4 regions of the Methylobacterium sp. TK26 genome follow, and region 2 is predicted to be linked to each of the others. Evidence: riboswitches for the same ligand, from Rfam matches in the RefSeq annotation. Region 2 holds a riboswitch; each other region holds the start of a gene.
The links. Region 2 has a riboswitch for cobalamin ahead of ACXJ1Y_RS13270 (CbtB domain-containing protein). Riboswitches for the same ligand answer to the same signal wherever they lie in the genome.

Region 1 (7,421 bases), 550 kb from region 2:
GGGAAGAACGTGAACGACAGGGCATGGGTCGCCGCAATCGACAGGGTGACCGTGTCCCGCGCGTCGATCGCCTGCGTGTCCCGTCGCGCCCGTTCCAACTGACGTATCAGTTCCTGTGCCGCCGGCTGGAAGTGGGCGCCCGCTGGGGTCAGGCTGGCGCCCTGCGTGCTCCGCACGAAAAGCGCCGCCCCAATCCAATCTTCCAGAGCGCGGATACGGCGGCTGAAGGCCGGTTGCGTCACGTTCCGAGCATCGGCGGCACGCGAGAAGGTTCGCTGCTCGGCCAGAGCCAGGAAGTCCTTCAGCCAATCGAGATCCATGTCGATGCCGTTCGCGCATAGGGCGAACCGAACATGGCATTGGCTGTCTAGACGTGTCCAGGCGTAAAGCCTCCATCAAGCTCCCAAGAGAGGAGACGGTCGGCTCGCCGCATCATCGGCGACTCAATGGAGGGTTCGCTGATGAGAATGTGGCTGAGCAGGCTCTACATTCAAGTATTCATCGCCATCATACTCGGCGGTCTGATCGGGTATTTCTTGCCAGACGTGGGCATCACCCTGCAGCCGCTGGCAGACGGCTTCATCAAGCTGATCAAGATGCTTCTCGCGCCGGTCATCTTCGGCACGATTGTCGTCGGCATCGCCAAGATGGGTAACCTCAAGGAGGTCGGTCGGATCGGCGTCCGGGCGCTGATCTACTTCGAGGTCGTCTCGACCCTCGCGCTCGTCATCGGCCTCGTCGTCGTGAACGTCATGCAGCCCGGCGCCGGGATGAACATCGATGCCACGCATATCGATGCCGGCGCCATCGCCGGCTACGCGAAGCGGGCAGAAGCCCAGCCGGGCTTCGTCGGCTTCCTGATGGACATCATCCCGACGACGATAGTGGACGCCTTTGCAAAGGGCGCGATGCTGCAGATCATCCTGATCTCGGTGTTGCTGGGCATCGCCCTGGTCCAGGCGGGGGAGCGCGGCAAGCCGGTTGTCGCAGTCATCGACAGCCTGCTCGACGCGCTGTTCCGCATCGTCGCGATGGTGATGCGCCTGGCTCCAATCGGCGCCGGTGCCGGCGTCGCCTTCACCATCAGCAAGTACGGGTTCGGCACCGTCTGGTCCCTCGCCTACCTGATGCTCGGCGTCTACGCGACCTCGATCCTGTTCGTCGGTGTGGTCCTCGGAGCGGTCTGTGTCTGGACCGGGTTCTCGCTCGTGAAGGTGCTCAGCTACTTCAAGGACGAGATCCTGATCACCTTCGGCACCTGCTCCACCGAGGCCGTCATGCCGCGCATGATGGCCAAGCTGGAAAAGCTCGGCTGCGAGAAGTCGGTGGTCGGCTTGGTGCTGCCCACGGGCTACACCTTCAACGCGGACGGCACCTGCATCTACCTGACCATGGCGGCCATCTTCGTCGCCCAGGCCACGAACACGCCGCTTGGGCTCGGCGACCAGCTCGTCGTCCTCGGCGTACTGCTCCTGACTTCGAAGGGGTCGGCCGGCGTCGCCGGTGCCGGGTTCGTCACCCTCGCCGCGACCCTGTCGAGCATCCACACCGTCCCGGTCGCCGGCCTGGTCCTGCTGCTCGGCGTCGACCGCTTCATGAACGAGGCCCGGGCGGTCACCAACCTGATCGGCAACGCGGTCGCCACCATCGCAGTCGCGAAATGGGAAGGCGCCTTCGACCGCGCCAGGGCCGAGGACGCCTACCGCAACCGGGCATTGGTCGCGGCCGAGGACGTCCTCCCGGACACCGAGGCCGGGCATGCCCTGCCCAGCCCGGTTGCCGTCGCTCACTAGGCCCGGCGGTCCACGCCAGCCCTTCAACCCGACCAAACCTTCATAACCCAGGGAGAACAGCCATGCGTATCGTTGACGTCTGCGAGGTCACCAAGCCGATCTCGTCCCCCATCCGCAATGCCTACATCGACTTCTCGAAGATGACGGCGAGCCTCGTGGCGGTGGTCACCGACGTCGAGCGCGACGGTCGCCGGGTCGTCGGCTACGGCTTCAACTCGAACGGCCGTTACGGCCAGGGCGGCCTGATCCGCGAGCGCTTCAAGAACCGCATCCTGGAGCTGGAGACCAAGGACCAGCTGAACGAGGCCGGCGACAACCTCTGCCCCCATAAGCTGTGGGCGGCGATGATGACCAACGAGAAGCCCGGCGGCCACGGCGAGCGCTCGGTGGCGGTGGGCACCCTCGACATGGCCATCTGGGACGCAACCGCCAAGATCGCCGGCAAGCCGCTGTTCCGGATGCTCGCCGAGCAGAAGGGCGTCGAGGCCAATCCGCGCGTCTTCGTCTACGCGGCCGGCGGCTACTACTACCCGGGCAAGGACGACACCCAGCTGCGCGCCGAGATGCGCGGCTACCTCGACCGCGGCTACAACGTCGTGAAGATGAAGATCGGCGGCGTGCCGATCGACGAGGACCAGCGCCGGATCGAGGCCGTGCTCAAGGAGATCGGCTCCGAGGCCCAGCTCGCCGTCGACGTGAACGGCCGCTTCAACCTCGAACAGGGCATCGCCTACGCCAAGATGCTGCGCCAGTACCCGCTGTTCTGGTACGAGGAGATCGGCGACCCGCTCGACTACGCCCTCCAGGCCGCCATCTCCGAGTTCTATCCGGGCCCGATGGCCACTGGTGAAAACCTGTTCTCGCACCAGGACGCGCGCAACCTGCTCCGCTACGGCGGCATGCGGCCGGACCGGGACTACCTGCAGTTCGACTGCGCCCTGTCCTACGGCCTGGTCGAGTACCTGCGCACCCTCGACGTGCTGCACCAGTTCGGCTGGTCGCCCTCCCGCTGCATCCCGCACGGCGGCCACCAGATGTCGCTCAACATCGCGGCCGGCCTCGGGCTCGGCGGCAACGAGAGCTACCCGGACCTGTTCCAGCCCTACGGGGGTTTCCCGGACGGCGTGAAGGTCCAGGACGGCCACATCGTGATGCCCGAGTTGCCGGGCATCGGCTTCGAGGGCAAGTCCGACCTGATCAAGGTCATGCGCGAACTCGCAGAGTAAGCGGATCCGACCGGGCGGCATCCCCAACGACCGCCCGGTCCCGTTCCCTGATCCATGCGTCGATGTTCATTCGTGAGATCGCACCGGCAGACGTCATTGACCGATGACGAGTGGGCCGTCCTGAGCGCTCTGACCGACGATTTCGTGAGTACGTCGGTCATCAAGATCCGGGCGGGTATCCCCAGCACCGAGCGGAACACCCGGGCTTTGAGTGCCTGCCTCGCGCTGGAGAGAAGGAGTTTGGTTGAGCGCGCCGGCTCCGGTCGGCGCTCGACGTTGCGCTGGCGTCGACGATCAAAAAGCCCTTAGCCGTTCAAGCCAACGTCTGGTTTCAATGGTAATCGGCTCAGGCGCAGATAGACCGAAATCAACCGTGAGCAGTTCTTTCGCACTCGGCCCACCCCAGTCTTGCAAGCCCCGCGTCGATGCTCCCCAAAAGCGGTCATGAGTTAGCCGTCCGGCGACTTCGCTTCGGGATGGAAAGCTAAGTTCAAAGCTGATTGGACTGAACTCAAGGTCTATTATTTTGGCGATAATAATTCACGTATCATATTACCAGCTGGAATGCGGTTAGGTATCCTTAAGAAAATTGTCTGTTCTATCTTTTATGGTCTGTTGAGAATGAATACAAAAAGACAAAAGGCGGCGGCATACCGGCTATATCTACCGATAAGTCATATCATGCCTGCGGTGTCATACTCGCCAATTTTTGACGTCGCGATTAAATAAGAAATTTAATCAATAGCCTTTGGACTAATGATGGTTCGTGCTTTCCGCAATTGTCCGCTGCCGTCTTAAACCAAATGGGCAGCTATCCACCCCACCCGGCCGTTCATCCGTGTCCCTCGATCAGGCCGGACTTTGCAAAAGTCAAAATACCCGTTCACTTATTATAAAACGGCAAATCTAATATACCTCGTATTAGATTAAAATTCATATTTCATATTTATGAAAAATTTTTCAGGGGGATTAGAATTGTATTACATCAAAAAATTTGGAGGTTACAAATAACTAAATATTTTTACGAAGGCGACGAGGCGGCTGATAGATGCTAGCTGGAACGTTGAAACAATAGATGCGGCGAGACCGAGGCTGTTTTCTTCGACCCGGCCACAACACTCTCTCGCAGCAGTTCTCGTTTGCCTCTGATGAGTCCATCGCGCAAACGTGACGGCATCGCCGACATTGCGAACGACTATGTGGTTATTATGCCACAATCATTCCAACAATGTTACAATGTTGCATGCACCCGTTGACGACGATGGCGTTCATGGCGAGTATCGATCGGCCAAGGTTCTTCGGGTTTCGACCCGGAGCTAAGACGGGAATTCGGTGAGCTTCTTGAAGCAAAGCCGAAGCTGCCCCCGCAACTGTTAGCGGCGAGCGTTCGCCACCGATGACCACTGGTGCTTGCACTGGGAAGGTCCGGCGGGGGCTTTGACCCGTGAGCCAGGAGACCTGCCTTCGGCATGTTGACGTCTCTCGGGCGGGGTGCCCGACGGAGCGTGCCGTGTCGCCGTCTCGGAGGCGACGCGGCCCGTATTCCCGTCGCCCCCGCTCGGCAACAGCGAGTGTGTGGTGGCGACCTCTCAACGTCCGTCCCTGAGCGAACCCGGACGAATCACGCAGCGTTCGGCGCGGGCTTCGCGGGCCCGGCGTCGCAATCAGCGCCTCGCCTTCGCTGCGGTGCTCTCGACCGGCCTTCCCATCGAGGATGTGCGTGCGCAGGAAAGTGTGACGCTGGAGGAACTCTCGGTCGAGCAGGTCGGCGAGGGCACCGCCCGCACGACGGCGACCGGGCGCGGGACCATCGGCCTGATCGGCCCAACGCCGGGCTACGGAGCAGGTACGGCCGTCAGCGCGACGCGCACCGCCACCCCGCAGATCGACGTGCCGGTGGCCGTCTCCGTGGCACCGCGGGAGGCGATCACCGACATCGCCGCCACCCGCGTAGACCGGGTGTTCAATTATCTGCCCGGGGTCGCCCAGCAGAACAATTTCGGTGGTCTGTCGATCTTTAGTTACGCGATCCGCGGCGTGACCACCTCGGAGATCTACAAGAATGGTTTTCCCCTCAACCGCGGTACGCCGCCCCCGCCCGACGCGCAGAACATCGAGCGCATCGAGGTTCTGAAAGGCCCCGGCGCGGCCCTGTTCGGGCGCAGCGATCCCGGCGGCCTCGTTAATCTCATCACCAAGCAGCCCACCGCCGAGCGGTTCGTCGAGTTCGGCAACCAAGTCGATTCGTTCGGCCTGACCCGGGGCACCATCGATGCCGGCGGCGCCCTGAACGAGGATGGGACGGTCCTCTATCGCTTCAACCTCGCGGCGCAGGGGGCGGGCAGCTTCCGCGACTTCGTAGACAGCGACCGCCTGCTCGTGGCTCCGGTGGTGAGTTGGCAGGTGACGCCCGACACGCGCATCACGGTCGAGGCCGAGTTCGTGAAGAACCGCATCGTCTTCGACCGCGGCGTGATCGCGATCAACCGGCAGCTCGGATTCCTGCCGCTCTCGCGCTTCCTCGGTGAGCCCGGTCAAAGCACTGTCCAGAACAACAACTCGCTGCAGGTCCGCGTCGATCACCGCTTCGATGAGAACTGGCAGATGCGGCTCGCCGCCTACTTCAACACCGGCGATCTGGAGGGCGAATCAGCCGAGATCCGGGCCATCGCCGCCAACAACCGTACCGTCTCGCGCGACCGGAACATGCGCGACTACCGCTGGGACGTGGCGGTCGGTCAGGCCGACCTGATTGGGCGGTTCGACACCGGCGGCATCGGCCACACGCTCCTCCTCGGCATGGACCGGGAGAGCACCGACAGCCGCGTCCTCTATCTGCGCTCGAACTTCCGCACGAGCCCCTTATCCCTCGACATCTACTCGCCGGTCTACGGGCAGGCGCTGCCGCCGATCACCATTCCGCGCAATAACATCGAGCGCATCACCAATACCGGCCTCTACGCCCAGGACGAGATCGTCCTGAGCCCGGAATGGCGGGCTCTGGTCGGCGTGAGGCTCGACATCTTCGAGCAGTCCTTCCGGGAGCGCATCCCGCGCAGCCAAGTGGACCAGGCACACGTGGCGGCCTCGCCCCGGGCGGGCCTCGTCTACCGGCCGCTTCCCGAGCTCGCCTTCTTCACCAATGTCGGCACGAGCTTCCGGCCCAATATCGGGCCGGACGCCGCCGCCGTGACGCGCGGAACGGCGCTGCCGCCCGAGACCGGCCTCGGCTACGAGGTCGGCGCCAAGTCGGAGCTGTTCGGCGGCAACCTGCTCCTCACCGCCGCCGCCTTCCATGTGGAGCGGGAGAACGTGCTAACGCCCGATCCGGCGAATTCCGGGTTCTCGCTCGCGGCGGGCGCCGTGCGCAGCCAGGGCTTCGAGTTGACGGCCCAGGGGCAGATCACGCCGGAGCTGAAGCTGCTCGCCGGCTACGTCTACGCCGATGCGAGAGTGACCAAGGACAACGTGCTGCCCGTGGGCGCGCCCCTCGTCAACGTGCCCCGCCATTCCGGCAGCCTGCTCGCGGTCTACGAACCGGGGGGCGAGTGGCGCGGCTTCGGGATCGGCGGCGGCGTGCGGGGCGTCGGCGAGCGGGCGGGCGACGCGGCCGGAACCGGCTTCACCCTCCCGGGCTTCATCGCGGTCGATGCGCTGACCTATTACAAGTTCGGCAATGCCCGCGTCGCGCTCAACGTCGAGAACATCTTCGATACCGCGTATTACGAGAGCTCCCTGAACGTCTTCCGCGTCTATCCGGGCTCGCCCCGGCGGATCACCGGCTCCATCACGGTGCGCTTCTGATGGCGGCGGGGACGGACGAGCCCTTGCTGGCGTTGCGGGGCGTGACGAAGCGCTTCGGCACCAGGACCGCCCTCGACGGTCTCCACCTCACCTTGCGGGCGGGGGAGGTCTACGCCTTGCTCGGCCCCAACGGCGCGGGCAAGACGACCACGATCAACCTGATCCTCGGCTTCCTGAAGGCCGAGGCGGGGGACGTCCTCGTGGGCGGGATTGACGCTGCGGCGTCTCCCGTCGCCGCCCGCGCGCTGACGACCTACATCCCGGAACAGGTCGCCCTGTATCCGGGGCAGACCGGCGTAGAGAATCTCCGCTACTTCGCGACCCTTGCGGGCCTCGCCGTCGGCCGGGCGGAGGCCGAAGGCCATCTCGCCACGGCGGGCCTGCCGATGGAGGCGTGGTCGAGGCCCGCCTCCGGCTACTCGAAGGGGATGCGCCAGAAGGTCGGCATCGCCATCGCCCTGGCGCGGAAGACCCGGCTGCTGTTGCTCGACGAGCCGACCTGGCCTCGATCCGTCGGCCTCCGCCGCCTTCTCCGGCACGGTGCGGGATGCGGCGGCGCGAGGCACGGCGGTGCTGATGGCGACGCACGACCTCTACC
Region 2 (7,421 bases):
CTTGTTGAGCACCACGAGGTCGGCGCAGAGGAGTTGGTCCTCGAACACCTCTTCCAGCGGGTTGTCGTGATCGACGGAGGTGTCGGCCGCGCGCTGGGCGGCGAGCGCCTCCGGGTCCTCGGCGAAGGCGCCGGTCGCGACCGCAGGGCCGTCCACCACCGCCACCACGCCATCGACGGTCACGCGCGAGCGGATCGCCGGCCACTGGAACGCCTGGACGAGGGGCTTCGGCAAAGCGAGGCCGGAGGTCTCGATCAGGATGTGCTCCGGCGGCTCGGCGCGGGAGAGCAGGGTTTCGAGGGCCGGCACGAAATCGTCCGCGACGGTGCAGCAGATGCAGCCGTTCGGAAGCTCCACGATGGAATCCTCCGTGCAGCCCTCGATGCCGCAGGCGGCGAGGAACGAGCGGTCGAAGCCGACATCGCCGAACTCGTTGACGAGGATCGCGAGCTTGCGGCCCTTCGCGTTCTCCACGACGTGGCGGACGAGGGTCGTCTTGCCGGCGCCGAGGAAGCCGGTGACGATCGTGCAGGGGATCTTCGCGACGATGGTCATTCGGCGGCCTCAGGCAACGGGGGAAACGGCGGGATGCGGGCGATCACGCCCGAGCGGAATTCCTTCGGGCGCTCCCGCCAGGGGACGATCCCGTCCGGGGTGCCGGCATAGGCCCTGAGGCCATCGAGGATGGTGGTCGCGGCGGCCTCCGCGTCGAGGTCGCCGTAGATGTAGGTCCAGCGGTTGGGCGACGCCACGGCCACCGTGCAGGGCCGCTTGCAGACCGAGAGGCATTCCACCGGCTCGACGCGCAGGCCCTCGGCCCGTCGCGCCAACTCGGCATGGAGGCGTGCCCCGGCGCGGGGTCCCTCCGGGTCGTCGCCCTCGCGCTTGCAGGTGGTGCAGACGTAAAGGGTCGTGACGGGCTCAGGCATGACGGCGCCTCGCCGGGCCGACATTCTGCCACGCCCAGCCGAAGCCGAGGCCGATCATGGCCCAGAACACCGCGCCGATGGCGAGCGAGCGCGCGGCGAACTGCGCCGCGAGGGCGGCCGGCAGTTCCGATGCGCCGTCGGGCGGTGGCGGCGCTCCGGCGATGTGGGGCCCGGCGATCAGCACGAGCCCGCCCAGGATGGCGATGAACGACCGGCGCACGCCGATGAGGTAGAGGCCCATCGCCGTCGCGGCGGCGGTCATCACCCACCACGCCTGCCGGGCCAGAAGCGGCGCCGCCTCCTGCCCCGGCAATTCCGGCGGCAGGCCGAGGGAGGGCGCCAGGGAGACGCTGGCAAAGCCGGCCAGCGCGAAGGCGAGGCCGGTCTGCAGCGTCGGCTCGCGGCCACACGCGATCAGCACCGCGCCGAGCATCAGGGCGTAGCCCACGCCGCCGACGAGGGTCGCGAGGCCGGTGAAGGCCATGCGCTGGAAGCCGGGGGCGGGCTGCCATTCCGGTGCGGCATCGGGCGCCGCGTGGTCGTGGCCCGCATGGGCGAGCACGATCGGCAGGGCAGGGGGCAGGGCCTGTGCCGCGCGGCTGGGCTCCCGCTGCTCGTACTTCTCCGCCTCGATGATGAGGGGAGAGGTCAAGGCGAGTTGCAGCCCCGTGGCGACGACAGCCGCGAGGAAGCCGGCGGCCAGCGCCGCCGACAGAAGGCGAAGGATCATTCCTGGCGCGTTCGCGTCAGTGGCAGGGGAAGTTCTGGGCGTGCCGGAAATCGTGCGCCGCGTTGTGGAGCGCGATGGCCGGCGAGAAGCCCGCCATGAACACGAGGCCGAGGCCGAGGAACGCCGCCAGCGCGGCCGCCATCAGGCGCTCGTTGGCGCGGGTGGCGACGGGGGCAAAGGACGAGGACTGCGTCGTGGTCGTCATCTGGGCTCTCCAGCCGCCCCACCGGCGGCGTTGTGAAAAGTCGGGATGACGGCAGGTCTCCTGGCTCGCGGCTCGGCGCGCCCACCGCCTTCCCGGATCGCTCCGGTGGCTGCTGGCAGGCGCTCGCCGCTTACAGTTGCGGGGGCAGCCGCGGGGTCGGGCAGGCCCTCACCGCGTTCCCTTTTCACCCCTCTCGGGGCACCGTCATCCGCCCTGTGTAGACGGAGTCCGTGCCCGGCACAACGGCGACGACAACCCGATCAACCGGGCACGACCACGCAATGCCGGGCCGAACGCGCCGGCAGCGTCAGGCGCAGGGTGCCGCCGGAGACGGGCTCGGCCGCGCCCAGGGCGGCCATCTCGGGATGGCGGGCATCGAAGCCGTACTGCGTGAGGCGCGAGGCCGGCAGCGGTCGCTCGAAGGCGATCTCCACCGGCCGCGTCTCGGCCGCGCGGTTGATCGCCACGAGATGCAGTCTCGCCCCGTCCGTGCCGGCCCGGACGGTGAGGCCATCGGGCCGCGCGGCCTCGACGGGCAGGGCGTTGTCGGGGAAGCGGCCGCCTCGGCCGTCGTAGTTGCGATAGAGCCGGAAGGCCGTCCCGAGCCAGCCGGCGAGGGACCCCCAATGGGCGGTGAGCAGCATCTCGGGCCGGGCGAACCGCGCGAGGGCGTCGGCGAGGGCGAGGCCGGAGGCGAGTTGGCCCGCGCCGCCGTAATTGTACTCCGTCACGGCGGTGCGCGTGCCGGGGAAGTTCGCCGCCGTCAGCCGTTCGAGGCTCGGCATCAACGGCAGGGCGAGGCCGCCCTCGTTCGACACGGGCAGCGCCTGCGAGACCCAGCTCGCCTCGCGAAAGCCCGGCTCGGTAAGGGAGCGCGGCGCATCGAGCAGCGGCCCGGCCAGGGCCGGATCCTCCGTGCGGAACAGGGTGCCCCGCTCGCTGAACGGATACCAATGCACGTCGAGGGCATCGAGCAGGCGCTTGCCCTCGCGCTCCGAGGCGAGGCGGAAGGCGTCGAGATACGCGGCCAGGAAGCTGCCGTGCTGCCGGAAGGCGTTCCAATCGGGGGCGTTCTGCAGGCTCACCATCCCCGTGGTGCCCCAACTCGCCGGGCCGATCACCCAGGCGTCGGGATCGATGGCCTTGATCGCCCGCGCCGCCTTGATCGACCGGGCCAGCAGATCCGCGATCCGCACCGGCTGACGCACGATGCGCGGGTGCTGTGTCGCCCAGAGGCCGGGCTCGTTGTCGAGGATGTAGCCGCGAATGCCCGTGGCGCCGGAGGCGGGGCCGTAGCGGGCGACGAGCCGCGCCAGGAGGTGTGGGATGTCCGCGACGCGTGGGTCCACGGGCGCGGAGGCGTCGCGCCGTCCCTCCCACGAGACCGGCACGAAGCGCGGGGAGGGGGCCGCTCGGTCGGCCGGGACGGGGCCGTCCTTGTCGGCGGCGACGTAACCCGCGAGCGGCAGGGTGACGATGCTGCGCGCGCCCATCGCCAGCGAGGCGCCGTGCATCGCCGCAATCACCGCGCCGGGCACGCCGCGCTCGGCGGGGGGCAGGCCGAGGCTCTGGCTCAGGAAATCGCCGTTCGCCTGCTGCCAGTCCTTGCCGGCGTTGCAGGCATTGTTGGTCCAGTTGTAGCTCGTGGCGAAGTTGCCGCCGAACCGGCGCAGGGTGACGCCGGCCGCCCGGTCGAGCTCCGCCGAGCGTGGGCCGCCGTCGAGGGTGCCGATCTCACCCGAGCCGTAGATCAGCGGGCTCACCGGCACCGGGTCGGCACCGTTGCGGACTCGCACGCCCAGCGGCTCGCCCGCACGGGAGGGGCCCGCCCAGATCGTCGCCCCGGCGCCCGCGAGCAGCGCCCGGCGGCTCGGCCTCACGAGACGAGCCCGGACCCGTAGAGCGATCCCCGGAAGCGGGTCATCCAGAACACCTTGCCGAGGCCGCCGCAGGCCGCGATCCGGTGGTGGCGCGCGGCGGGCGGGTTGATCGGCTTCAGAAGCAGCGACAGTACCCCGGAGATGATGGTCTGCGCGACGCCGACCAGCATCCACCGCGCTACCTCCAGGCGGCGGCGGGGGGAGGCCATCTCATGTACGAAGGTGCGGATCTGGCCACTGAGGAAGCGGCGGCGGCGGACATAGGCCCAGTCGAGACGGCGCGGGGGCACCCATTCCGTCACCTCGGCGGCGGCCGCCCAGCCGAAGCGCCGCCCCTCGTGGACGAGGCGCTGCAGGAACAGGCTGTCCTCACCGCCGATGCTGTTCAGCCGTTCCTCGAACGGGCCACCGGGGATCGCGCAGACGGAGGCCGCGAAAAGGGAGTTGTTGGTGCCGAGATAGGCGGCGCGGTGGGTGACGTCTCCCCCGTCCTCGGCGGTGACGCCCCGCGCGAAATAGGCCGCGAAGGGTCCGATCTCGCGGTCGTCGTCGGCCCGCGCGCTCACGGGGCCGAACACCGCATCGTAGGCGCCCCGGCGGGCGACGGCGAGGAGCGCCGCCAGCCAATGCGGCCCGCCGGTCTCGTCGTCGTCGATGAAGGCGATCCACTCGCCCCGCGCCGCCGCCACGCCGGCATTGCGCGCCGTGGCGATGCCGGGTTGGGGCACGGAGACGTAGCGCACCGGCATGGGCGCGCCCTCGGCGAGGCGCTCGATGAGGGTGCGGGCATTGCCGTCGGAGGAGTTGTCCACGACGACGATCTCGGCCCCCGTGTCCGGCGGCAGGCGCTGCGCGAGGATGCATCCCAGGGCGCGCTCGAGCGCCTTATGACGATTCAGGGTGGGGATGACCACGCTGACCGCGACCGGCTCGGTTCCGGGCATACCGTCTCCGATGCTCCCTGAGAAGTTCATTAATAGATAACCGGCGAGTTATAATTTGTACGCCGTTGCGACTTATTCCAGCCGGAAGTAAAGTCGGCATCTGATATCGTGAGATCAATACCGCATTTGCGCGTTAATTTCTCCGACAATGGTAAACGAAATGCTGTAGACGGCGCCGGGCGGACAAGAATCGCGTTCGTCGGCTGCGGCTATGTCGCCGATATGTACCGGCAGTGCCTCGATCTGCATGCGGACGGGCTCGATCTGATCGGCGTCTACGACCGTGACCCGGAACGGCTCGCCGCCTTCGCGCGCACCTGGGGCGACAGGGCCTTCGGCTCGCTGGCCGAACTCCTGGCCGAGCCGGGCGTGGTCGTGGTGAACCTGACCGATCCGGAGAACCACGCCCCCGTCACCCGCGCGTCCATCGCGGCGGGTCGGCACGTCTATTCGGAGAAGCCCCTCGGCCTGACGCTGACCGAGGCGCGCGGCCTCAACGACGCGGCGGCGGCGGCCGGCGTGCGCCTCGCCGCCGCGCCGAGCAACATCCTGGGGGAGCAGGCGCAGACCCTGTGGCGGGCGGTGCGGCAGGGCGCGGTCGGGCGGGTGCGGCTCGTCTATGCCGAACTCGACGACGGCATGGTCCACAAGGCCGATTACCGGAACTGGATCAGCCGCAGCGGGCGGCGCTGGCCGGCGGAAGGCGAGTTCGAGACCGGCTGCACCTTCGAGCATGCGGGCTACGTCGTGACGCTGCTCGTGGCGATGTTCGGGCCCGTGCGGCGGGTGACGGCCCATGCCTCCCTGCTGATCCCGGACAAGGAATGCGACCAGCCGGTGCATCCGGCGCCGGATTTCTCCTGCGGTCTCCTGGAGTTCGACGGCGGCATCGTCGCGCGGGTCACGAACTCCATCGTCGCGCCCTACGACCACCGCCTGCGGATCGTGGGCGACCGTGGGGTGCTGCAGGTCGAAGAGCCGTGGGATTTCGCCGGCCCCGTCCGATTGAAGCGCACGGCGACGAGCCGGCTCGATCGCTTCCTGGAACGGCGCCTGCCGTTGCGGCGGGGCAGGGTGGTGCCGCCCGCCCGTCCGGTGCCGTTCCGGGCCGGGCGCGGGCGTCCGCCGATGGATTTCATGCGCGGCATCCGGGACTTCGCGGATGCCATCGCCTCCGGCGCGCCGGGGCGGATGGACGCGGATCTCGCGGTCCACATCACCGAAGTCACCGAGATGCTGCAGCACCCCGAACGCTTCCCGCGCCCGGCGCCGGTTTCGTCCGCGCCTGGGGCGATGCGGCCGATGGAGTGGGCGGTCTGACGACCCGCAGGAGAACGCGACCCGTGGACGTTCCAAGCCCCCCGACCCTGATCACCCTGTCTTTCTCGGGCGATCTCGATTGCTGCCGCCTGCTCTGCGAGACGGCCGACCGCTTCGCCCCCGCCGGGGCGGCGCATCTCCTCGCCGTGCCGGCGGCGGACATGCCCTTGTTCCGGCCGCTGGCCGGCGGGCGCCGGGCGCTCGTCCCGCAGGAGGAATTACTGCCCGGCTGGCTGCGCAAGCTCCCCCTGCCGGGGCCGGAATGGCGGCGGCGCCTGCGGCTGCCCCGGCGCAACGTCTACATCTCGTTCAAGGGGCGGCCGGTGCGGGGCTGGATCGCCCAGCAGATCATGAAGCTCAACGCCGCCGCCGGGGCGGCGACGGACACGGTGCTCCACCTCGACAGCGACACCGCCTTCGTGCGCCCGCTGCCCGCCGGGGCGCTGGCCCAGGACGGGCTTCTGCGCCTCGCCCGCTTCCCCGGCGCGGCGGACGATGCCATGCACGCGCCCTGGCACCGCGCGGCCTCGACGCTACTCGGCCTGCCGCCGACGGACTACCACGGGGCCGACTACATCGATCAGTTCGTGACGTGGCGGCGCGCCAACGTGCGCGGCCTGCTGGAGCGGATCGGCGCCGTCACCGGGCGCGACCCCATCGAGGCCCTGGCCGCCACGAGCGACTTCTCCGAATACATCCTCTACGGCGTCTATTGCGAGCATGTGCTCGGGCTCACCGCCTCCGGCCATGCCGGGGCGGAGGAGAGCCTGTGCGAGACCGTCTGGTCCGAGGGCGGCGGCATCCCGGAGGTCCGGCCGGGCCGCTACGGCCTCGGCATCCAGTCGACCATCCCGCTCTCCTGGGAGGCGCGACGCTCCATCGTGGGCACGGCCATCGCGCGGGGCTGAGGGCTCAGCGCGCCCGGCGCCGGTATTCCCAGACGCGGCGGAAGATCTGCGGGCCGTCGATCAGGTAGCGGCGGCCGAGCCGCCGTGGCTCGCAGGCGAGGCGGAACAGCCATTCGAGGTTGAGCGTCCGCAGGATCGCCGGGGCGCGGGCGCGGTCGCCGACGAGGAATTCCAGCCCGGCGCCGATGCAGAGGCCGACGCCCTTGGCGATGCCGCGCCGGGCCAGCGCGTTGGCCAGAAGCTCCTGCTGCGGCGAGCCGACCGCCAGCACGACGAACCGCACCGGCCGCGCCTCGATGGCCTCGACGGTGGCCGCGAGCTTGGCGGGGTCGGTGCGCAGGCCCATGGGCGGGCGGATCTGCTCGACCCGCGTCAGCCCGCAGAGATCGGCCACCGATTCCGCGAGCCCGTCGCCGCCGCCGACGATGAGGATCGGCGAATCCGCCGTCAGCTTCGGATGGGTGAGGAGCGCGGCCACGAGGTCCGAGCCCGGCACGGGGGGCAG
Region 3 (7,421 bases), 1.5 Mb from region 2:
CCGGCCCGGGACCTGCCCCACGCGCCGCACGAGCCGGCGCGCTGGATGCGCATCCCCATCGAGGCGCTGGTGCTCGCCTGCATCGCCATCGGCCTCGTGCCGAACCTGACGATCGGGCCGCTCCTGGCCGGCGCCGCGCGCTCGGTGCTTAAGGACCGCACGCCCGATTACGACCTCGCCATCTGGCACGGGTTCAACGCGCCGCTGGCCATGAGCGTCCTGGCGCTCGCGGGCGGCGTGGCCCTCTACATGGCCTTCGGCAAGCGCATCAACACCAACCCGCGCGGCGGCCCGTGGCTGATGGACCGGCTCGACGGCGGCTGGCTGTTCGAGCGCGGCATGACCAACCTCGTCCTCGGCGCCCGCTGGCTCGAGGCGCGGCTCGGCACCGATCGGCTACAGCCGCAACTGCGCCTCCTGTTCCTCGCCGCCCTCCTCGCCGCCACGGCGACGGGCCTCGGGCGGGGGCTCGACCTGTTCGCGCCGGGGCGGACCACCGCCTTCGATCCCGCCTTCGCCCTGCTCTGGCTGGTGGGCGCCGCTTGCGCCGTCGGCGCGGCGGAGCGGGCGAAGTACCACCGGCTCTCGGCGGTGATCCTGCTCGGCGGGGCGGGCCTCGTGAGCTGCCTCAGCTTCCTCTGGCTCTCGGCCCCGGACCTCGCGGTCACGCAGATCCTCGTGGAGATCGTCACCACGGTGATGCTGCTGCTGGGCCTGCGCTGGCTGCCCAAGCGCGACGCGGCGATCCCCGCGCCGGCCTCCGAGCGGGGGCGGGCGCGGCGGCGGCGCCTCATCGACCTCGCCATCGCGGCCTGCGCCGGGTTCGGCCTCGCCGGCCTCGCCTACGCGGTGATGACCCGGCCCCCCGTCGAGGGGATCAGCCGCTGGTTCGTGGAGGAGGCTTATCCGCAGGCGGGTGGGCGCAACGTCGTCAACGTGCTGCTGGTCGATTTCCGGGCCTTCGACACCCTGGGCGAGATCTGCGTGCTGGGCGTGGTCGGGCTCACCGTCTTCGCCCTGCTCCGGCGTTTCCGCCCCGCCCCCGACAGCCGCGCGCGCCCGGCCCAGCAGATCCGGCAGGACGCCTACGACCGGGGCCGCGAGGGGCGCGAACCCGGCCACACCGCCGCCGACGCGCTGATGGTGCCGCGCACGGTCATCACGTGGCTGTTCCCCTTCATCGTGCTCCTCGCCCTGCACCTGTTCCTGCGCGGGCACGACCTGCCCGGCGGCGGCTTCGCGGCGGGCATCACGCTGACCATCGGCTTCATGCTGCAATACATGGCCAACGGCGCCGAATGGGTGGAGGAGCGCCTGCGCATCCAGCCGATCCTCTGGATCGGGATCGGCCTCCTCGTCTCCGTCTTCGCCGGGGCGACCTCCTGGCTGTTCGCGCACCCGTTCCTCACCGCCGCCTTCGCCTATTGGGACGCGCCAATCCTCGGCAAGGTGCCCTTGGCCTCCGCCCTGATCTTCGATCTCGGCATCATGGTCCTCGTCGTCGGCGCGAGCGTGCTGATGCTCGTGGCGCTGGCCCACCAGTCCCTGCGGCGGACGCGGGTCGCCGAGGCCGAGCGGGAGCGCGCCTGATGGAACTCGTCCTCTCCTTCGGGATCGGGGTGCTGTCCGCCGCCGGGATCTGGCTGATCCTGCGGCCGCGCACCTTCCAGGTCGTGCTCGGGCTGTCCCTCCTGAGCTACGCGGTGAACCTGTTCATCTTCGGCATGGGGCGGCTCACCATCGGCGCGCCGCCGGTCCTCGGCGCCGGGCCGGACATCGTCTCCGTGGACGATCCCGTGCCCCAGGCCCTGGTGCTCACCGCCGTGGTGATCAGCTTCGCGCTGACCGCCCTGTTCCTCGTGGTGCTGCTGGCCGCCCGGGGCGTGACCGGCTCGGACCATGTCGACGGGCGCGAGCCGCACCCGCAAGGCCCCCATGCGGAAGAGCCCCGCCCAGGAACCCGTCCAGGAACCCGCCCATGAACCCGGCCTTGACGAACCTCGCCGTCGAGACCGCATGGTCGGATCACGTCACCGTCCTGCCGGTGGTGCTGCCGATCGCGGTGGCCGGGGCGATGTTCCTCCTCGACGAGCGCCGCCGCAAGCTGAAGGCGAGCCTGTCCTTCGCGACGATCCTCGCCCTGATCGCCATCGCCGTGACCCTCGTCGTCTCGGTCTCCGACGCGCCGCGCGTCTACCGCCTCGGCAACTGGGCCGCGCCCTACGGGATCGTCCTCGTGGCCGACCGGCTCTCGGCGATGATGCTGGCCCTGTCCTCGGTGCTGGGGCTCTGCGCGCTGGTCTTCTCCTTCGCCCGCTGGGGGCGGGCGGGGCCGCGCTTCCACGGTCTGTTCCTGCTCCTGCTGATGGGGGTGAACGGCGCCTTCCTGACCGGCGACCTGTTCAACCTGTTCGTGTTCTTCGAGGTGATGCTCGCGGCCTCCTACGGGCTGGTCCTGCACGGCTCGGGGGAGACGCGGATCCGCGCCGGGCTCGGCTACATCGCCGTGAACCTCGTGGCCTCGCTGTTCTTCCTCGTGGGCGTCAGCCTGATCTACGGCACGATGGGCACGCTCAACATGGCCGACCTCGCCCGGCGCCTCGCCGGGCCGCCGGAGGGCGAGATCGCCCTGTTCGAGATCGGCTGCGCCATCCTCGGACTCGCCTTCCTCATCAAGTGCAGCGCGTGGCCCCTGGGCTTCTGGCTGCCCCCCACCTACGCGGCGGCCACCGCGCCGGCCGCCGCCATCCTCGCGATCCTCAGCAAGGTCGGCATCTACGTGGTGGTGCGCCTGAGCCTCCTCGTCTTCGGCGAGGGCGTCTCGGCGGGCTTCGGCCAGACCGTGCTGTTCGCGGCGGGGCTCGCGACCCTCGCCTTCGGCACGATCGGCCTGCTCGCCGCCCGCGACCTCACCCGCGCGGCGGGCTACGCGGTGATGGTCTCCTCCGGCACGGTGCTCGCCGCCCTCGGCTCCGGCAACGACCGGGCGCTGGCGGGGGCTTTCTACTACCTCGTCGGCTCGACGCTGGCGGCGGGCGCCCTGTTCCTCCTCGCGGAGATCCTCCAGCGCGGGCGCGACCCGGCCGAGGCCGCCGCGCCGGTCTTCGCCGACGAGTACCGCGACCCGTTCGACGACGAGGATTCCGTCGAGGTCGGCAGCGTCATCCCGGCGGGCGTCGCGATCCTCGGCGTCGGCTTCCTGCTCTGCACGCTGATGCTGGCGGGGATCCCGCCGCTCGCGGGCTTCGTCGGCAAGCTCGCGATCTTCGTGGGCGCCGCCGGCGCGCCCTCCCCCGCCGGCTGGTGGCTGATCGCCGCCCTCACCCTGTCGAGCCTGTTCACGCTGATGCCGCTGGTGCGGCTCGGCATCCTGAACATCTGGGTGCGCGACGCGGACAAGCCGCCGACGCTCGCCCGCTCCGAGGTCGCGGCGCTGGCCGGCCTGCTCGCGACCTGCCTCGCCCTCTCCGTCTGGGGCGGGCCGGCGCTCGCCTATGCCGACGCGACGGTGGGCTGGCTGACGCAGCCGCAGGATTACGTCCGCGCCGTCCTGGGAGGACCCGCCCCGTGAGGCTCCTGCCCCATCCCTGGCTGTCCGCCGGCCTCGCCCTCGCGTGGCTCCTCCTCAACACCCCGGTGACGCCCGGCAGCCTGCTGCTGGCGCTGGCCGTGGGCCTGATCGTCCCGGCGGTGATGAACGCCCTCCAGGCCCGGCCCGTGCGGGTGAAGGCCCCCGGCGCCCTCCTCCGGCTGGCGGGGATCGTGCTCGTGGACATGGTCCGCTCGAACATCGACGTCGCGCGGATCATCCTCGGGCGGTCATCCGGCGCGCGGCGGACGGGGTTCGTGGCGATCCCCCTCGACCTGCGCGAGCCCTTCGCCCTGTCGCTCCTGTCGGTCATCCTCACGGCGACGCCGGGCACCCTCTGGGTGCAGTACGATTCCGATACCGGGCGGCTGCTGATGCACGTCCTCGACTTCACGGACGGCGAGGCATGGATCCGCCGGGTGAAGGACCGCTACGAACGTCCCCTGATGGAGATCTTCGCATGAGCGCCGCGACCATCCTCGATTGGGGGCTCGGCCTCGCCCAGGCGATGCTGGTGCTCGCCATGGCCATCGCCGCGTGGCGGATGCTGCGCGGCCCCCGCGCGCAGGACCGGGTGCTCGGCCTCGACACCTTCTACCTCAACGGGATGCTGGCGATCGTGGTGCACGGGATGCGCACCGGCAGCGGCCTGTATTTCGAGGCGGCCTTCATCGTCGGGATGCTCGGCTTCACCGCCTCGGTGGCGCTGGCCAAGTTCCTGATGCAGGGCGAGGTGGTGCAGTGACCGGCGCCGGCCTGCCCGCCTGGGCCGCCCTCGTCGTCGTCGGTCTCGCCCTGGCGGGCGCCGCCTTCTCGCTCACCGGCGCCATCGGCCTGATCCGGCTCAAGACCTTCTACGAGCGGGTCCACGCGCCGACGCTGGGCGCGACCCTCGGCATGGCGCTGATCCTGTGCAGCTCGATGCTACTCCTGTCCCTGATCGAGGGGCGCCTCGTCCTGCGCGACCTGCTGATCGGCGTGTTCCTCACGGTCACGACGCCGGTCACGCTGCTGCTCCTCGCCCGCGCCGCCGCCCACCGCGACCGGCACGAGGGGCGGCCGGGCGCGCCGCCGAAATCCTGAATGCCCTCAGCACCTGTCGCAGATGCTCTCCAGCACGGTGTCGAGCCGCTTCTGCCGCTCGGTGCGCGATCCGGGATCGACCTCCGGCGCCGCCGCGCGGCCCGGCGGGACGGTCTGCCCCACGGAGGAGCGGTAGGGCGCGTTGGCGGTGGTCTCCGGCCCGCCGCCGGTCCCCGTATAGTTGGCCGCCCCGGCGCCGCCGGGCAGGGCGAGGGTGCCCGCCACGAAAATCCCGGCTACGATACGGATTAAATGTTGTCCGGTCATGAGTATGCCCCCTCCTGACGACTTGAGACGAACGCGATGATGGTCAAACGACAGTGTTATGGGGCTGTTCCCGGCCCGCCGTGCTCCGCCGCACATGTCATCGGGGCGCCGATACTGCGGAGGGGGCCTGCCTTCACCAGTCACGGCTCCCGCCTCATCGCGACCGGGAAAGCACAGTGCCCCGGGAAATGGCGGCGACCGCGTTGACGCCGCCGGCCGCCTCTCCGTAAGCTCGGCTTTGACGGTTCCCCTCGGGGATCAAAAGGGAACGCGGTGCGGGGCGACCCGAATCCGCGGCTGCCCCCGCAACTGTGAGCGGCGAGCCCGGCACCACCACGTCACTGGATGAGTCTCATCCGGGAAGACGGTGCAGGGGCGGCGACCCGCGAGCCAGGAGACCTGCCGTCAGTCGTGGTCACACGCGAAACGCGTCGGGCGGGGTGTCCTGGCGGGTGTCGAAGCGCCGGGCCGTGGGGCCGGGCGCGGAGAGTCCTTCGCGGTGACGTGCCACTGCCGCCCCTGAGGCTCCCGTGATCCGTCCCACACGCCATGCGTTGCGTGCCGCCCTCGCCCTGTCCGGCCTCGCCGCCCTCCCCGCGCCGGCCGCCGCGCTGGAGGCGACCCTCGACGAGATCTCCGTCAGCGCCGAGCCGGCTGCGCCCGCCGCGAGCGCTGCGAGCGCCGGCTATGTCGGCGGCACCACCGGCATCGGCGGCCCGCTCCTCACCGTGGATTCCGCCAGCGCCGGCCTCGTCTCGGGCGCCGCGATCAACAGCCGGCCGGTGACGCGCCCCGGCGAGGTGCTGGAGGCGGTGCCGGGCCTGATCGTCACGCAGCATTCCGGCGAGGGCAAAGCCAACCAGTTCTTCCTGCGCGGCTTCAACCTCGACCACGGCACCGACATCGCCCTGTTCCTCGACGGCATGCCGCTCAACATGCGCACCCATGCCCACGGCCAGGGCTACGCCGACATCAACTTCCTGATTCCCGAGCTCGTCGGGGCGGTGGAATTCCACAAGGGGCCGTATTTCGTCCGCGACGGCGATTTCGCCTCCGCCGGATCGGTGCGGATCGACTATCTCGACAGCACCCCCAAAAACCTCGCGCTCACCTCGATCGGGAGCTTCGGCTACAAGCGGGCCCTGTCCATCGCCTCGGCGCCGCTGGCCGAGGGCCGCCTCCTCATGGCGGCGGACGCGCAGCTCTACGACGGGCCCTGGGCGGTGCCGGATGCGCTGCGCAAGATCAGCACGGTCGCCCGCTACAGCCAGGGCACGGCGCTGGACGGGTTCTCCGTCACCGGCATGGCCTATGCCGCCCGCTGGACCGCCACCAACCAGATCCCCGAACGCGCCGTCGTCTCCGGCCAGCTCGACCGTTACGGCACGCTCAACCCCACCGATGGCGGCGACACCTCGCGGTTCTCCCTCTCCGGCCGGTTCAGCGCGACGGACGACACGGGCGTGACGCGGGCCTCGGCCTACCTGGTCCGCTCGCAGCTCAACCTGTTCAACGATTTCACCTATTTCCTGAACGACCCGGTCAATGGCGACCAGTTCCACCAGCTCGACCAGCGCATCATCAGCGGCGGCGAGGCGCTGCACATCTTCCAGGGCGACCTGTTCGGGCTGCCGATGGAGAACGAGGTCGGGATCCAGACCCGCACGGATTCGATCCGCGTCGGCTTGTTCAACACGACGAACCGGCAGTTCCGCTCCGGCATCCTCGACGACCGGGTGCTGGAGACGAGCGGGGCGTTCTACTTCGACAACCGCGTGCGCTGGACCGACTGGCTGCGCACCAGCCTCGGCTTCCGTGCGGACGGCTATTACGCCAGCGTCGTCTCGGACACGCCGGCCAATTCGGGCAAGGCGCGGGACGCGGTTCTGAACCCGAAGCTCGGCCTCGTGCTCGGGCCATGGTGCGACACCGAACTGTACCTCAATTACGGCGGCGGCTTCCATTCGAACGACGTGCGCGGCGTGACCGCCACCGTCGATCCGACGAGTTCGCTGTTCGCCACCACCCGCTCGCCCTTCCTCGTGCCCTCGACGGGCTACGAGATCGGCCTGCGCAACCGCTCCATCGCGGGCCTGGAGACGAGCCTTGCCCTGTTCCGGCTCGATTTCGCCTCCGAGAACCTGTTCCAGGGCGACACCGGCACGACGGAGCCGAGCCGCCCGACCCGCCGCTTCGGCGTCGAATGGACGAACCGCTACGCAGTGACGCCCTGGCTCTCGCTGGAGGGCGACCTGACGATCACCAATGCCCGGTTCTCGGATGTCGATCCGGTGGGCAACCGGGTGCCGGAGGCGCCGACCACCATCGCCTCGGCGGGCATCACCTTCGGCGAGCCGCTGGGCTGGTTCGGGTCGCTCCGCTTCCGCTATTTCGGGCCGCGCCCGCTGATCGAGGACAATGCGATCCGCTCGCGCCCGACGGCGCTCCTCAACGGAAGGGTCGGCTACAATTTCGAGAACGG
Region 4 (7,421 bases), 1.9 Mb from region 2:
GTTCGGGTTCATGGAGAGCCAGCCGCTCACGATGAACCCGGCGAGCCCGATTCCGCCGACGAGGCCGAAGGTGTGGTGCCAGAGGGCGAGGCCGCGATAGGGGCTCACCGCCCCGCCGCGATAGCGCCGCCGCAGGCGCATCCGCCAGACCCCGATGACGAGGCCGGTCAGCGCCGTGACGCTCGCGACGCCGGAGAGCCACAGCACCGCCTGCCGCCATGCCTCCGGCCGCGCGCGCAGGGGCGTGAGGTAGACCCAGTGAATTACGGCCCCGACCCAGTTCCAGCCGCGCTGCCAGCGTGTGGTGACGAGGGCGATTTCGCCGGTCGGCTCGGAGACATAGGTTTCGGTGCCCGCCGCATCGCCGGAGGCCACCTTCAGGAAGGGCCGCAGGGGATCGTAGCGCGCCGTGACCGTCCACTGGTCGCGCGACACCCGCTCGACCGCTCCGCCGCCCGCCGTGCGCGCGGCCTCGTTCGGGCCGATGGGCCCGAGCCGCTCGCCCGTCTCGGCCGAGACCGTGACGCGCCCTCCATCGGGTGCAGCGAGGCGATAGACCGGTTGGTCGCCGCGCATGTCCAGCCGGATTTCCGTCGCCCTCACCAGAGCGAGGGCGGCGTCGGGACCGACCTTCACCCGGTCCCAGTCGAGGGGCGTGAGGCGGGCGAGCCGTTCCGCCTCGTCGAGGCGCGGGAACGGCACGTAGAGCATCACCAGCCCCGAGCCGATCCACAGGGCGAAGAGCAGGGCCGTGCCGATCCCGAGCCAGCGATGGCCCAGGATCAGCCAGCGCTTGCCCCGCTTGCCGACGGCCTTCACCAGCTCACCGTGTAGGCGACCTCGACGGAGCGCGGGCGTCCGAGCAGCCAGTTGGTGCCGACGCCGTTCACCGCGTTCCCGCTGATCGCGTAGACCTTGTCGAACAGGTTGTAGACCCGCAGCGACAGGCGCGACTCCGCCGTGACCTGCCGGTCGAGGACGAGGTTCACGAGGTTGTAGCCGGGGCGCCGGGCGGTGTTGCCGAAGTCGCTGAAGACCTCGCCCACGTTCTGAAGGCCCACGCGCACGGCCCAGTCGCGGGTCGGCTCCCAGGTGAGCCACAGGTTCGCCACCCGCTCCGGCACGTCGATGGGCTGCCGCCCGGCATAGGAGACGGCCGCGCCGTTCACGATCTGGTCGAAGCTGTCGTATTGCGCGTGCAGGAGGGCGAGGTTGCCGTCGAGCCGCCAGCCCGGCGTGAACCGCCAGCCCAGCGCCAGTTCGACGCCCTGCGAGGATTGGCTCCCCACCTGCACGCCGACCGCCGACGATCCGGGCAGGCGCGAGATCAGGTTGTCCTTCACGATGCGGTAGCCGGCGAGCGTCCATTCCAGGGCGCCGTCGAAGGCCAGCCCCTTGGCGCCGACCTCGATCTGGTCACCGGTCGCGAGCTTGAAGCCGGCGAGCGATTGCGACAGCGTGATGAGGCTCCCGACCGGATCGGTGGCGTAGCTGTATTGCGCGTAGAGGGCGCTGTCGGGCGTCGGGTTGTAGACGAGGCCGAACCGGTAGCCGAGCGCCTGGAAGCTGCGTTCGAATTGCGCGCCGGTCTGGAGGTCCTGCCGCTGCAGCGTCGGCAGGTCGAGGCGCGCGCCCGTGAGGAAGGACAGCTTGTCGGTGAGGACCAGCCTGTCCTCGGCGAAGAACGATGCCTGATTGGTCTGCGTGGCATAGGCCGGGATCGCCCGGCCATTCTGCGGGAACAGGCCGGGATCGTAGCCGACGAGGGGTACGCTCGTGCTCTGGTCGAAATAGAAGTTGTTCGTGTGCCGGAAGTCGATGTGGTTCACATCGAAGCCCACGGAGACGTCGTTCGGCCGACCGAACAGCGCGCCCCGGAACGTGGCGTCCAGGCGATTCCCGACCTGCTCCTGATTGTGGTAGATTTCCAAATAGTCGGAGCGGTCCACGAGGCCGGTGCCCCGGTTGAACGCGTATTGCTCCACGTCCAGCCAATGGCGACGGCTCGTGAGCCTGTAGGCCGTGTTGCGGATGGTGATGTCGGCGGTGGGCGACCATTCGGCCTTCAGCGCGGTCCAGTTGTCCGCCCAGGTGATCTTCGGGTCGCGGACGTTATAGTTGTTGAACCGGATCAGGTCCGGGATCCGCCCCTCGACCAGCGGGGTGCCCCAGTAGCGCATCGGCTCCTGATAGCCGAGGTCGTGCGAGAGGGTGATGGCGAGGTCGGGGCTCGGCCGGAACAGCAGCGCCGCCGATACCGCGAGGTTGCGGAAGTCGCCCGCCTGATTGAGCCAGCCATCCGCCCGGTTGCCGCTGACGTTCAAACGGTAGGCGAAGGTGTCGCCGTATTCGGCCTGCGCGATGCCGCCGCCCGAATCGAGGGCGAGGCGCGCGATCCCGTCCGAGCCAACCACCGCCCGCGCGGTGTTGATGGGCACGAAGGTCGGCTTTTTCGGTACGACGTTGATGATGCCACCGATGGCCCCATCCCCAAAGAGCACGGAGGACGGGCCGCGCAGCACCTCGATGCGCTCGACGTTCCACGTATCGAACGGGAACGTCACGGTGCCGGCGCCGACATAGAAGCGCGTGCCGTCGTAGAGCTGCTGGATCGAGTTTGGCCCGGCGAAGCCCCGGCTCGTGAAGGCGCCGTTGCCGTTGCCGGGCGAGGCGATGGTGGTGATACCGGTGGCGTCCTGCGTCACGGCGTCGGCGATCGTGTCCTGCCCGCGCAGGCGCGCCGTCTCGCCGGAGACGATGTCGACGCTGGCCGGCGTTTCGAGCGGCGTCAGGCCGAGGCGGCTCGCCGTGCGGTCGGGCGTGCGCAGGTTGAGACCGGTGGGCGAGGCGCGGGTGAGGCTGACGCCCCCCTCCCCCTCCACGGAAAGCTGATCGAGGGTCACGGCCTCCTGCGCGGAGGCAGGCGCGACGACGACGAGAGGGGCGACGACGGCGAAGAGGCGGCGTCTCGAACGGAAAACGAACATCGGTGAACGGACTCCGGCGCGGCGGATGCCGGCCTTGCCCCAGATGCAATGTAACAACATTACATGTCCAGGCCCGCGAACGAGTTCAGGCGGAACCGTTGCGGATGGACGGGATGCGGGCATGGCGGACGCGGGCGCGCTGCTGTGGCACGTCACCGCGAACGAGGCCTCGGCAGCCCCACTCAGGGCGCTGCTTCGACACCCGCCAGGACACCCCGCCCGGCGCGTTTCGCGTGTGACCACTGCTGACGGCAGGTCTCCTGGCTCACGGGTCGTCGCCGTCCCACCGTCTTCCCGGGCGAACTGGCCCAGTGACGTGAATGGTGGAAAAGCTCGCCGCTTACAGTTGCGGGGGCAGCCGCGGCTTCGGGTTGCCCCACACCGCGTTCCCTTTTGATCCCCGAAAGGGGAACCGTCACGGCCACGCTAGGCGACGCACTCCCCCCGCGTCAACGCTCGCGCGGGGGCTTTCCCGGGCGAAGACTTTGCCGGGTGCGCCGCGCGATGCTATGCGGCGGGCATTCCAGGAAGATCATGACCACACGACCTCCCCGCCGCGGCGGCCCTTCCGGCGGCAATGGCCGCCCCGATGGACGGCCAGGCCGCAAGCCGCCCTATGGTGCCGACCGCGCCCGCACCGGCCCGCGCACCAGCGCCCGCGATGCCGCCGAGCGCGCCGCCCGCGCCCGCGGCGACGATGCGGGCGAGCGCGCGCCGTGGATCCCCACGGCCGCGCCCGAGCCGCGTCAGGCGGCGAAGCCGAAGCCCAAGGCGGCTCCCGTGGCCCCTCCCCCGCCCCCCGGCCCGACCAAGCGCGAGCAGCGGGCCGAGGCCTCGGCGACCCTCGCCTCCGGCGTGCAGACGCTGACGGTGGAGACGGACGAGGCGGGGATGCGGATCGACCGCTTCCTCACGGCGCGGTTTCCGCAGCTTCCCTTCACCCGCGTGCAGAGCATCGTCCGCAAGGGCGAGCTGCGGGTCGATGGCAAGCGCGCCAAGCCGAACGACCGGCTGGAACCGGGCATGAGCGTGCGCGTGCCGCCGCTCCGCCTCGACCAGCCGAACGACCGCCCGCGCAACGCCGCCCGCGATTCGGACGACGCCACCTTCCTGCGGAACCTCATCCTGTACGAGGATGCGGAGATGATGGTGCTGAACAAGCCCTTCGGCCTCGCCGTGCAGGGGGGCTCGGGCACCGTCCGCCACGTCGATGGCCTCCTCGAATCGCTGATCGGGCCGGATGGGCAGAAGCCCCGCCTCGTCCACCGGCTCGACAAGGATACGGCGGGCTGCCTCATCATCGCGAAGACGCGGCTTGCCGCCTCGACGCTCGCCAAGAGCTTCCGCTCTCGCAACGCCCGCAAGATCTACTGGGCGCTCTGCGCCGGGGTTCCGCGCGTCAAGCAGGGCCGGGTCTCGACCTATCTCGCGAAGGACGAGCCTACCGATGCCGACGCGCGGATGCGCATCGCCAAGCACGGCGAGGAGGGCGCCACCCACGCGCTCACCTACTACGCCACGGTCGATCAGGTGGCGCAGAAGCTGTCGTGGCTGTCGTTCAAGCCGGTGACAGGGCGCACGCACCAGTTGCGCGCCCACGCGGCCCATATCGGCCATCCCATCGTCGGCGACCCGAAATACTTCTCGGTCGAGAACTGGGAATTGCCCGGCGGCATCCAGAACCGCCTGCACCTCCTGGCGCGGCGGATCGTGATTCCGCATCCGCGCACGGGCAAGCCCGTGGACGTGAGCGCCCCGCTGCCGCAGCACATGCAGCAGAGCTGGAACCTGCTCGGCTTCGATGCCAACCGGTACGATCCGGTGGTGGACGCACCCGAAGATTGATCGGCCCGAGGGCTCCTGCGGGCGGCCATGCCTTGGCAACGGCGCCGCCCGCCTCATATGCTGCCTTGCTCGGCCGCGCGCCTGCCTGCCGGGATATCCGACGGTCGAGACCCTGGGACATGAAGCTCGCGACTCTGGCCTGCCTCGCCGCCCTGTGCCTGACGGCGCCCTTCGCCCATGCGGCGGCGGGCGAAGCCGTGCCGGCACCGCAAAAGCCGACGGCGTCCAAACCCGAGGCCGCGAAGGCGGAACCGGCCAAGGCGGAAGTACCCGCCGCCCGCGCCGAGCCCAGGGCCGCCGGGGCACCCGTCGTCGGCAGCCGCGACCGGCGACGGCGCTCGTATGCCGCCTGCAACCGGGCCTCGCACCAGCGCGGCTATCGCGGCGGCAAGCGGCGGCGCTTCCTCATCCGCTGCCGCCTCGGCTACGAGCGCGCCCGCCATCAGCAGCAGCAGCAGGCGCCCGCCGCCGCGCCCGCGCCCGCTCCCGTTCGCAAGCCATGAGAAGGGGCTGCCGATGAGGCTCGTCGTCTTCGACGTGGACGGCACCCTCGTCGACAGCCAGCATCTGATCGTCGCCGCGCAGGGCGTCGCCTTCGCCGAAGTCGGCCTGCCCGCGCCGGAGCGGCGCATCGCCCTGTCGGTGGTCGGGCTGTCCCTGCCGCAGGCCTTCCGCCGCCTCGTCGGCGAGGACGGGCCGGTGGCCGAACTCTCCGAAGCCTACAAGCTCGCCTACAACCGCCTGCGCCTGGACCCGGAACACGAGGAGCCGCTGTTTCCCGGGATGGCCGATCTGCTCGACCGGCTCCATGCGAATCCGGGTGTGATGCTCGGCATCGCGACGGGGAAGTCGCGCCGGGGCGTGGACCGGCTGATCGAGCATTACGGCTGGGAGGGCCGCTTCGTCACGACGCAATCGGCGGACGACGCGCCGTCGAAGCCCGACCCCGGCATGCTCCATCAGGCCATGCGCGAGGCCGGCACCGGCCCCGACGCCACGGTGATGATCGGCGACACGACCTACGACATCGGCATGGCGGTGGCGGCGGGCGTCGTGCCCATCGGGGTCGCCTGGGGCTACCACGCGCCGGGCTCCCTGCTCCGCGCGGGCGCGGTGACGGTGGTGGAGAATACCGCCGCGCTGGAACCGCTGCTCGGCCTCGCCTGACCCCCCTCGCCCACGGGCGGCGAAACGCCTATGTGCGTGCCCATGAGCGACGTGACGCGAGACTGGCTCGGCGAACCGGGCGATGAGGCACGGCCCGATCCGATGCGGGCTGCACGGTCGGGGGCCAAACCCGCCCTCCCCCGCCGGTTCTACAAGGAAGCCGGCTTCGCCCCGGCCGAGGGCGGATACCGCCTGACCCTCGACGGGCGGCCCGCCAACACGCCGGCCCGCAACCCCCTGCTTCTCCCGTCCGAGACGCTGGCCGAAGCCGTCGCGGCCGAATGGGGTGCGCCGGCCACCGAGATCGACCCGGCGAAGATGCCGCTCACCCGCTTGGCCAACACGGCCATCGACGGGGTGTCCCAGCGCCTCGACGCCGTGGCCGACGACCTCTGCGCCTATGCGCAGACGGACCTCCTCGCCTATCGCGCCGCCGGGCCGGACAATCTCGTGTCCGCGCAGGCGCGCACCTGGGACCCGGTGCTGGATTGGGCCTACGAGGCGTTCGGCGCCCGGCTCATCCTGAGCGAGGGCGTGATGCACGTCACGCAGCCGCCGCAGAGCGTGCAGGCCCTGTCCGACGCGGTGCGCCAAGTGCGCGACCCCTTCAAGCTCGCCGCCCTGCACACGCTCACGACGCTCTCCGGCTCCCTCATCCTCGCCCTGGCCGTGCTGCACGGGCGGCTAGACCCGGCGGAAGCCTGGGCCGCCGCCCATGTGGACGAGACCTATCAGGCCGATGTCTGGGGCCGCGACGAGGAAGCCGAGGAACGCCTCGCGGTGCGCCGCGCCGAGTTCGAGGCCGCCGCGCGGACCATCGCGGCGATTCCGTGAGGCGCGCCGCGCCGATGCAATCGGGCAACATCGCTGCCCGGCTTTCACCATAATCGCCCGGCCGCGAAACAACCTCTGGCGGAACCCGCCTCCGTCATATTAGCATCGGCCCGTCAAGAATTCGGCTGCCCGATGTCCGTCCCTTCGACCGACGAAAACACCTTTATCGACGATCTGACGGCGATTTTAGGTCGCGCGCGGGGTCCTCGCGAACGGGACTCGCGTATCGCGCTGTTCGAGTCGCTATCTCGGCTCGAAAAGCAAGCATTCGTGGGCGGCGCGTCGGCGGTTACTCTCGGCCGGCTGGCAGAAAGCCGGTTCCTGGCGGGGATCCTGCGGGAGTCCGTCTCGCCCATCCGCTACCAGAGCGTGCGCGGCACCCGCCAACTCTGGAACGCCGCGCCCGATTTCCGCGCGAGCCACGAGCCCGCCTAGACCCTCAGCGCCTTGTCGATGGCGCCGGCGAGCGAGGCCGGGCGATCCTTGGGCGCGAAGCGCGCGATGGGCACGCCGTCCCGCCCCACGAGGAACTTCGTGAAGTTCCACTTGACCGCCGCCGTCCCGAACAGGCCGCGGCGGCTGCGGGTG

Region 1: linked by a shared signal. The riboswitch ahead of ACXJ1Y_RS10590 (TonB-dependent siderophore receptor) and the one ahead of ACXJ1Y_RS13270 (CbtB domain-containing protein) in region 2 are both predicted to bind cobalamin.
Region 3: linked by a shared signal. The riboswitch ahead of ACXJ1Y_RS05970 (TonB-dependent receptor) and the one ahead of ACXJ1Y_RS13270 (CbtB domain-containing protein) in region 2 are both predicted to bind cobalamin.
Region 4: linked by a shared signal. The riboswitch ahead of ACXJ1Y_RS00535 (TonB-dependent receptor) and the one ahead of ACXJ1Y_RS13270 (CbtB domain-containing protein) in region 2 are both predicted to bind cobalamin.

What each region holds. Positions count from the first base shown of each region.
Region 1 covers NZ_CM143965.1:2,194,501-2,201,921, forward strand. The annotation lists gene ACXJ1Y_RS10575 (LysR family transcriptional regulator) at 1-320, opposite strand, end outside; gene dctA (C4-dicarboxylate transporter DctA) at 462-1,793, shown strand; gene ACXJ1Y_RS10585 (mandelate racemase/muconate lactonizing enzyme family protein) at 1,856-3,019, shown strand; cobalamin riboswitch at 4,294-4,500, shown strand; gene ACXJ1Y_RS10590 (TonB-dependent siderophore receptor) at 4,706-6,823, shown strand; partial or broken gene ACXJ1Y_RS10595 (ATP-binding cassette domain-containing protein) at 6,823-7,263, shown strand; gene ACXJ1Y_RS10600 (hypothetical protein) at 7,400-7,421, shown strand, end outside.
Region 2 covers NZ_CM143965.1:2,743,156-2,750,576, reverse strand. The annotation lists gene cobW (cobalamin biosynthesis protein CobW) at 1-555, opposite strand, end outside; gene ACXJ1Y_RS13280 (DUF1636 family protein) at 552-929, opposite strand; gene ACXJ1Y_RS13275 (CbtA family protein) at 922-1,659, opposite strand; gene ACXJ1Y_RS13270 (CbtB domain-containing protein) at 1,676-1,864, opposite strand; cobalamin riboswitch at 1,898-2,085, opposite strand; gene ACXJ1Y_RS13265 (glycoside hydrolase family 44 protein) at 2,125-3,744, opposite strand; gene ACXJ1Y_RS13260 (glycosyltransferase family 2 protein) at 3,741-4,688, opposite strand; gene ACXJ1Y_RS13255 (Gfo/Idh/MocA family protein) at 4,815-6,008, shown strand; gene ACXJ1Y_RS13250 (DUF6492 family protein) at 6,032-6,916, shown strand; gene ACXJ1Y_RS13245 (WecB/TagA/CpsF family glycosyltransferase) at 6,921-7,421, opposite strand, start outside.
Region 3 covers NZ_CM143965.1:1,204,603-1,212,023, reverse strand. The annotation lists gene ACXJ1Y_RS06005 (monovalent cation/H+ antiporter subunit A) at 1-1,590, shown strand, start outside; gene ACXJ1Y_RS06000 (Na+/H+ antiporter subunit C) at 1,590-1,982, shown strand; gene ACXJ1Y_RS05995 (monovalent cation/H+ antiporter subunit D) at 1,979-3,571, shown strand; gene ACXJ1Y_RS05990 (Na+/H+ antiporter subunit E) at 3,568-4,053, shown strand; gene ACXJ1Y_RS05985 (K+/H+ antiporter subunit F) at 4,050-4,334, shown strand; gene mnhG (monovalent cation/H(+) antiporter subunit G) at 4,331-4,672, shown strand; gene ACXJ1Y_RS05975 (hypothetical protein) at 4,679-4,897, opposite strand; cobalamin riboswitch at 5,165-5,360, shown strand; gene ACXJ1Y_RS05970 (TonB-dependent receptor) at 5,551-7,421, shown strand, end outside.
Region 4 covers NZ_CM143965.1:106,705-114,125, reverse strand. The annotation lists gene ACXJ1Y_RS00540 (PepSY domain-containing protein) at 1-819, opposite strand, end outside; gene ACXJ1Y_RS00535 (TonB-dependent receptor) at 816-2,987, opposite strand; cobalamin riboswitch at 3,221-3,419, opposite strand; gene ACXJ1Y_RS00530 (RluA family pseudouridine synthase) at 3,522-4,832, shown strand; gene ACXJ1Y_RS00525 (hypothetical protein) at 4,952-5,335, shown strand; gene ACXJ1Y_RS00520 (HAD-IA family hydrolase) at 5,349-5,999, shown strand; gene ACXJ1Y_RS00515 (ATP12 family chaperone protein) at 6,042-6,833, shown strand; gene ACXJ1Y_RS00510 (hypothetical protein) at 6,966-7,268, shown strand; gene ACXJ1Y_RS00505 (glutathione peroxidase) at 7,265-7,421, opposite strand, start outside.